DNA from 2 places in the Spirosoma sp. KCTC 42546 genome. Region 2 is predicted to be linked to the other one. Evidence: riboswitches for the same ligand, from Rfam matches in the RefSeq annotation. Region 2 holds a riboswitch; the other holds the start of a gene.
The links. Region 2 has a riboswitch for S-adenosylmethionine ahead of EXU85_RS21700 (YceI family protein). Riboswitches for the same ligand answer to the same signal wherever they lie in the genome.

Region 1 (4,155 bases), 970 kb from region 2:
AAAAATCCGAAGCCACCGAAGTTTCTTGGTAATTTAGCCACCCTGTTTGTTCCACTTGTTGGGCTGTTGGTTTTTGTTGAGATCATCTTTATGTGCATTTCCCAAAGCCAGGAAGGAGGTCTTACACTGGCATCGCATATCTGGTTTGAACGCTACTGGCCTCCCATGGTCGGCGATTATCGGGATACGACAAAAGTTGATACAGTAGGTAAAAAGAACGTTTTGGTGGTGGGCGACTCGTTTACGTCGGGTCACGGTCTCAAATCAGCTGACGAACGGTACGGGAATGTTCTTAGCGAAAAATTAGGTACCAAAGAGTATGTAACATACAACCTCGGTATATCAGGCTCCGATACGCGTGATGAATACGCTCGGCTGGTAAAGTTTGGCAAAACGCCTGACGTGTTGGTTTTGCAGTATTTCCCGAACGACATTGAAAAGGTAGCCCGCGATCATGGGTTAGTTCCTGCTGGATTTGAGCCGTATTCGGATATGCCCCGCGCTGTACAGTCGCTGTTTATTAAGTCGTATTTGCTCAATTATTTATACTGGCAGTTTCCACACGGTAATTTTGCGCCTTTTGATACATACGCCCGCACTGCCTACGGCACACCGGCCATTATTAACGACCACTTAAGCGACCTTAACAAATTCATAACCTACGCACAGGAGCATAATTCCCGCTTTTACGTTGTTATGTTTCCGTTCTCGCACAATATTGAAAAAACAGCTGTGTACGTTAAACCTGTAGTTGACTTCTTTCAACGCAGTAACGTACCCATTCTGGATGTTGGTAAACTCATGGGCGATATTGCCCCGAACGATCGGGTTGTAGGCCGTAATGATGGCCATGCCAGTGCTCTGGTGAATCAGCGTGTGGGCGATGCTTTGTTTCGACTTATGCAGTCGAATCCGGGTACTGTTCAGGCGCCATCTGTTAACAAGCAAATAAACTAAAAGTAGACATGGAATTTTTGCAGGACATTTTCAAATTCATGAAGCAGCGCAAAAAATGGTGGCTGGCTCCGATGATTATTTTACTGTTACTCATCGGTGTTCTAATTGTTATTGGTGGCGGTTCTGCCGTTGCTCCATTTATCTATACGTTGTTTTAAGGCATGGATGTTACCGAAAAAGTAAAGGCCCAGCTGGTCATCGTGACTGGTCTGGTTGTGTTATATTTTGTGTTTAAATCACCCTGGTGGCTTTATGCAGCAGCAGCCGTTGGCTTGCTGAGCCTGGCTATTCCGGTAGTTGGTGATTTGATTGTGAAGGCCTGGTTCAAAGTGGCTGAAATACTGGGAAACATCAATGGCAAGATCATTTTGTCGATCCTGTTTTTTGTGTTTTTATGGCCAATTGCGTTGCTGTATCGCCTGACGTCGAAAAATCCGCTGGATATTAAACGGACGAACGAAAAGTCGTTTTACAACGAGCGGAATCACCAGTACACGAAAGAGGATTTGGAACAGACCTGGTAGCTATTGTTGATGCGACTAGATTAGCTGTAACTATCATAGAATCAATAGAATCTTAAAAATAGGGTATGCTGCGTGTCGGCGTACCCTATTTTTGTCTATTTTTGTTGTAGCTTATCCAGAAAGACGGAGGGAACGGACCCGATGATGTCTTGGCAACCAACCAACTCCAGGAACTGGTGCCAATTTCCTCCCGCTTAGTAGCGGGATAGATAAGTAGCCTTCTGCTATCTGTCTTTCTGTAAGTCATTTTATCTTTTTGGACTTTTTTAAGTGTGCTGGTTGTTAGTAGCCCTAATAACCAAGCCTTCTATAACTCGCTTTTGAAAACGATATACGAACTCCTCCACGAACGCATCCTCGTCCTTGATGGTGCGATGGGTACGATGATCCAACGGTATAACCTGACTGATGCGGATTACCGGGGTGAACGATTTAAGGATTGGCCACATGATCTGAAGGGTAACAACGATTTGTTATCGTTGACGAAACCGGATATAATCAAGGCGATCCATAAGCAATATCTGGAAGCAGGTGCCGACATTATTGAAACCAATACTTTCAGTGGTACAACCATTGCCATGGCCGATTACCACATGGAGGAACTGGCTTATGAACTCAACTATGAATCGGCCCGGATTGCCAAAGAGGTAGCTGAGGAAATTACACGTCAGAATCCGGATAAACCGCGCTTTGTCGCCGGTGCTATGGGACCAACGAACCGTACAGCTTCCCTGTCGCCGGATGTGAACAATCCCGCCTATAGGGCTGTTACGTTCGATGATTTGGTCAATGCGTATTATGAGCAGGTGAGTGGTTTAGTGGATGGTGGCTCAGATGTGCTGCTAGTCGAAACAATCTTTGATACCCTCAATGCGAAGGCAGCTATGTTTGCCATCGACAAATATTTCAATTTAAATCCGCAGAAGACGGTTCTGCCCATCATGATCTCAGGCACCATTACCGATGCCAGTGGTCGTACATTATCGGGGCAGACGACCGAAGCGTTTTTGTACTCGGTTTCCCATTTGCCCCTGCTCAGTGTAGGCTTAAACTGTGCGCTTGGTGCTGCCTTAATGCGGCCTTACATTCAGACACTCGCAAAAGAAGCACCATTTTTTACGTCAGCCTACCCGAATGCGGGCTTGCCTAATGAATTTGGTGAGTACGATGAAACGCCGGATATGATGGCGGCTCAAATCGAAGATTTTATTAAAAGTAGTTTCGTCAATATTGTTGGCGGCTGTTGTGGCTCTACACCCGATCATATCCGTGCTATTGCGGATGTGGCGGCTAAATATCCGCCCCGGCAATTGCCGGAAGCTGAGCCTTATCAAAAGCTGAGCGGCCTGGAACCCCTGAAAATTACGGAGCAAACCAACTTCCTGAATGTTGGCGAACGAACGAACGTAACAGGGTCAAAGAAATTTGCCCGGCTCATTAAAGAAGGGAATTTCGATGAAGCCCTGAGTATTGCCCGTGGCCAGGTTGAAGGGGGCGCGCAGGTGATTGACATCAACATGGATGAAGGCATGCTGGATTCGGTGGAGGCCATGAAAACCTTCCTGAACCTGATTGCTGCCGAGCCCGATATTGCCCGTGTCCCTATCATGGTCGATTCCTCAAAGTGGGAAGTGATCGAGGCTGGCCTGAAATGCGTCCAGGGAAAAGCCATTGTGAACTCCATCTCCCTAAAAGAAGGCGAAGAGGCATTCATTGAACGGGCACAACTCGTTAAACGCTATGGTGCGGCTGCGGTGGTAATGGCGTTCGACGAAACCGGGCAGGCTGACTCCTACGAACGGCGCATTCAAATCTGCGAACGGGCGTACCGGATTCTGGTCGATAAAGTCAAATTTGCTCCACAGGATATCATTTTCGATCCCAATATCCTGACTGTAGCAACGGGTATCGAAGAGCACAACAACTACGCCGTTGACTTCATCAACGCAACGCGCTGGATCAAGCAAAACCTGCCGCTAGCCAAAGTGAGTGGGGGCGTATCGAATATCTCGTTTAGTTTCCGGGGTAACGATGTTGTACGGGAAGCGATGCACTCGGCCTTTCTGTATCACGCCATTCGGGCCGGTATGGATATGGGTATCGTGAATGCCGGGCAACTGGAAGTGTATGATAGCATTCCAAAAGAGTTGCTGGAGCGTTGCGAAGATGTACTTCTCAATCGTCGGGACGATGCCACCGAGCGCCTGGTCGATTTTGCCGAAACGGTGAAAGCGAAAGGGAAAGTCATTGTTCAGGATGAAAGCTGGCGGCTCGAACCCGTTCGGGAACGTCTCAAGCACGCCCTTATCAAAGGCATTACCGATTATATTGACCAGGACGTTGAAGAAATCCGGCAGCAGGTAGAACGACCGTTGCACGTCATTGAAGGTCCATTGATGGACGGTATGAATGTAGTGGGTGATCTGTTTGGGGCGGGTAAAATGTTTCTGCCTCAGGTAGTTAAATCAGCGCGGGTAATGAAAAAAGCGGTGGCCTATTTAACCCCGTTTATTGAAGCCGAGAAACTTATTGGGGGAGATACATCCCAGAATGCCGGAAAAATCCTGCTGGCAACGGTTAAAGGCGACGTTCACGATATTGGCAAAAACATTGTTGGTGTGGTGCTGGGTTGCAATAACTACGAGATTATTGACCTTGGAGTGATGGTGCCGAC
Region 2 (4,155 bases):
CGCGTTACGTTGGGGGAGTCGCCCACGTGTGTATAGCCCGTAACACCTCCACCATGATTGAAGTCTGAAGACAGCCCTACATGGTCAATGCCGATGAGCCGCACGGTATAATCAACAGCATCCAGGTAATCGGCAAGGGTTGTGTATTTGTAGCCATTACTCGAAAATTCGCGGTAAGCGGCCTGGAATTTCTGATAAGCAGCGGGATCGAGTTTCGACTTTGCATCGTCTCCGGGTTGTAGCCCGAAGGGTTCCCAAACGTTCTTTTTGTAGGTCGCCAGTTGCTCCTGAGACGGATGCAGATAGGCTGAGAAAGCAACGATACTAACGACTCCACCGCTAGCGGCAATGGCTTTCAGTTCATCGTTGTTCAGATTTCGCGTCGCATCCACCCGCCCACGTACAGCTGAATGAGAGGCAATAACCGGAGCCCGACTCAACTGAATCGTCTGGAAAACTCCCGCGGGTGTCAATTGAGATACATCAATAATCACCCCAAGCTTATTCAATTCTGCCACAGATTGTTTACCCAGTGCTGATAAGCCACCCAACTCGTCGGGTTTGTCGCCGAAACCAGGCGAAGGCCGGGAGGAATCTGCCCAGTCGTTGTTTCCGGCATGGGTAAGTCCAAACACCCGAACACCATCGCGGTAAAGGATTGGGAGTTGAGCGATGTCTTTTCCGAGCGAAAAGGCGTTAAGAAAACTCAGTAGAATGGCGTGCTTTCCTTTCGCCGGAATACGTTCCAGGTCAGCGGCTGTGTAGGCAAACTCCAGTCGGTCGGGGTGCTGGCTTACGAACCGGCGCAGGGCAGCCAGTTTCGTATCCACTTCTTTCCGGGCCGAAGCAATGTTTTCGGGCGTTTTTTGGGCCGTGCCTGCAAACAGTGCCACCGTGGCTACATCCAGATCACCCCGTTCGAGTTTGGGAAGGTCAAACTGGCCTTTGGTATCCGTGCCAGCGTCGTTGCCTGGGGTATTAAAATCGACCAGAATATCGAGATGAGGATCAATCGTCAGGGCAGATTTATGAACCCGACGAACGATGGCATCCGTTAACGTATCAGTTGAAGAGGAAGTAGATTGTGCACTAACGGTGCTCATATACGTTAGTGAAGACAGCGTCCAGATTGTCAAAAAATAAGAGGAAGGTTTGTTCATGGGATCGGGTGATTTATTGATTTTTAGTTGTTGATGAAGTGGCGAAACATTCCCTATTCTTATCGGCTGGCGACAGCTCCCGATGGCGTTGCTACGAGCGTAATCGCGAGGGTGAAGTCGTCATAAATCGTTTTGTCGCCCAGATTTTCAAAGTAGTTCTTGGATCGGTACTTTATATCATATTTGGTTCGGTCGACCGTTACGTTGGCGGTTGCTGTAAGCTTACCAGCCTCGGTTTTAACCTGCGCCGGGAACTTGATATCGTTCGTGATGCCTTTAATTGTTAGCTTACCGGTTACGTCATAGGTGTTATTGCCAGTAAGCGACACCGACGAAATCACGAACCTGGCAGTGGGGTGTCTTTCAACCGAGAAGAAGTCGTCGCTTTTAAGATGACCTACCAGCTTGGCGTTCTGGGCAGCGTCGGTGATATCCGTTACCGTCAGGTCCTTTAGGTCAATATCAAATGATCCGCCTTTCAATTTGCCACTTTCCAGGGCTAGCGAGCCAGTACTGATGGGGGCTGTTCCTGAATGTTCGCCAGTTACCTTTTTGGCTGTCCAAGCCAATTTACTTTGTTGGGTATCTACTTTGTAGGTAGCTTCTTTGACTTTTTTAGGGGCTGGGTTAGCAAAGGAAACCAGCGAGAGGGCCGTCAGGCCGAACAGAAGTTGGATTGTCTTTTTCATTGTTGGTTCGCCGAAGCGAGTTTTAGTTGTTCTGGTTGACTGTATTCAGTTTTTGGCATTCTGTTTACGGTGGACTAACGCTCTAATAAAACCTGCCTCAAACGGCCTACCGGGGACAGAATACCGTAAATGAAAATCTATCATGCTGCTATGTCGACGAGGATTCGGCGAGTTAACCGGGCCTTCAGAAGAGTATCTCCAAAGCCAACGAGTGATGCGATCGTAGTTGTTTTCATACGGAAGATTGAATTGGAAAAATGTTTTTATTCTATGGATTAAGTAGGATAATTGGTTCAATGATTAGGTCAAGATGAGCGGAATCAGGCAGGTATAAAACCCAAGGAATGATGTAAACGCGACCTATCCGTTCAGCAGGAACTAGTTAGTGACAACAGCAACAAGGTGGCTTTGCTACAGGATGCAGATTCAGAATAGGTTCTGCGTTTCGGGACGAAAATTGACTAGACATGGTTGTCCGCCGGGGCGGTTGTAAATTTATAGTTCCTAACTAGGTAGGCAGGTTAGCACTATCACCAACTGGCAAGTTGCTAAGGGTTCGCAGAGCCTGTCTCTCCCCCTTTCTTTATAAATCCAAAGCTACTTTGCAGCCGGGCTGCCGGAGCAGTAGTAATTGTAAGATGCTGTAAAGGTAAAGCGGCTATTTTTATATTTCCAAACTTGATCTATAAATTTTGTAGAAAAAAGATTTTGTCTTGATTGCGATCAAAATTATAATTGATTAATGCAATAAATGGGCGCCTATAAATAGTATAACTCGATAGAGTTTAGGGTAATTGTCTGTTAATCAATATATTGTCTTGGGTTGTTGGTTATAATTAGTATACTTGCTTTCAAGAACCAAATTGCCTTACCCGTTATCAATTATCTTGAAACTCATTGTATCCCCATAACTAGTAATAGCCTCAAAGCACATGAAAAAAAAGGTATCAAACTCAATCAGTCGGCGGGATTTTATTGGCGCTTCTGCATTGGCTGCGGCTTCCGTTGGGGCTATGTCAACAGGATTTGCCCGGTCAAACGCACTTGCCAAATCGAAGCGTGATTTGATGTTGCAGGTACTCGATAAGTCAGGTAACCCGAACTACATTCCGGCTGGCTTTTTCCTGCACTTCCCACCCGAACAGCGAACGGGCGATGCTGCCATCAAGGCTCATCTTGATTATTTCCGGGCTACGGGCATGGATTTCGTGAAGATCCAGTTTGAGCAAAGCTACCCGAAAATGGCCGAGGTGAAAACGGCAGATGACTGGGCAAAAATTCCGGTCCTTACCGAGGAGTGGTTTGCTCCCAGTTTATATATCATTAAAGGGTTGGTGAAGGCGGCAAAGTCGGAGGCATTGATCCTGCCAACGATGTATTCACCGTATCAAATGGCCAAACAGGCCGTACCCAAAGAGACATTACTGAAGCATGTGCAGGAAGATCCCGAAGCGGTAAGTCGAGGTATGGAAAATGTTACACTCTCGGTTATGAATTATGTACGGGCGGCTGTACGCGCTGGCGTGGATGGTTTCTACACTTGTTCGCAGGGCGGGGAAGCCAGTGCCGTGGCCGATCGTGTGCTGTTTAATCGGGTTATCAAGAACTACGATATGCTGATTCATAAAGAAGTAGCGCAGCTGACACCCTTCAATATCCTGCATGTTTGCGATTACGAGGGTGCCTACGCCGAATTTGGTCCCCGCTTTCACGACTACCCCGGCCAGATCGTGAATGTGCCGCTTGCCGCAGAAGGCAAACCCCTATCGCTCACGCAGGCGGCTGATCTATTTAAACGGCCGGTTATGGGCGGTATTGACCGGCATGGGGTGCTGTCGACTGGTACGCCAGCCGATGTTAAGAAAGCTGTGGAACTGGTCCTAAAGGATGCACCAACCCAGGTGATTCTGGGTGCCAATTGCACCGTACGTACGGATATCCCGATTCAGAATTTGCAAATGGCTATCAAGACGGCTCATGAGTTTCGGGCCTAACCGGGGTGCGTCCCTGTAACCGCGACAGGGATGTATTGGGTAAGCGAGGCAGAACAAGGCGGGCAAACCACTCCGCTTCTTCGATGAGGGGATAGCCGGAGAAAATAAAGGCCCGTATCCCCATATCTATATAGCGGTTGATTTTTTCGACGATCTGATCAGCACTGCCCACTAAAGCACCACCCGCTCCCGAACGAGCTTTGCCAATGTCGGTCCAGAGGAGTGGTTCCACAAATCCGTCGGTGTCGGCTCCTTCACGGAGTTCGTTTTGCCGCCGGACCCCCAGCGACCAGGAACTCTGCGATGCGTTTT

Region 1: it holds a riboswitch for S-adenosylmethionine, as region 2 does, so the genes downstream of both, metH (methionine synthase) here and EXU85_RS21700 (YceI family protein) in region 2, are expected to answer to the same signal.

Annotation. Positions count from the first base shown of each region.
Region 1 covers NZ_CP041360.1:6,248,805-6,252,959, reverse strand. The annotation lists gene EXU85_RS25800 (SGNH/GDSL hydrolase family protein) at 1-957, shown strand, start outside; gene EXU85_RS35505 (DUF5989 family protein) at 966-1,115, shown strand; gene EXU85_RS25795 (SxtJ family membrane protein) at 1,119-1,481, shown strand; SAM riboswitch class I at 1,590-1,697, shown strand; gene metH (methionine synthase) at 1,802-4,155, shown strand, end outside.
Region 2 covers NZ_CP041360.1:5,278,100-5,282,254, reverse strand. The annotation lists gene EXU85_RS21705 (dipeptidase) at 1-1,160, opposite strand, end outside; gene EXU85_RS21700 (YceI family protein) at 1,220-1,849, opposite strand; SAM riboswitch class I at 2,342-2,441, opposite strand; gene EXU85_RS21695 (uroporphyrinogen decarboxylase family protein) at 2,782-3,843, shown strand; gene EXU85_RS21690 (LLM class flavin-dependent oxidoreductase) at 3,815-4,155, opposite strand, start outside.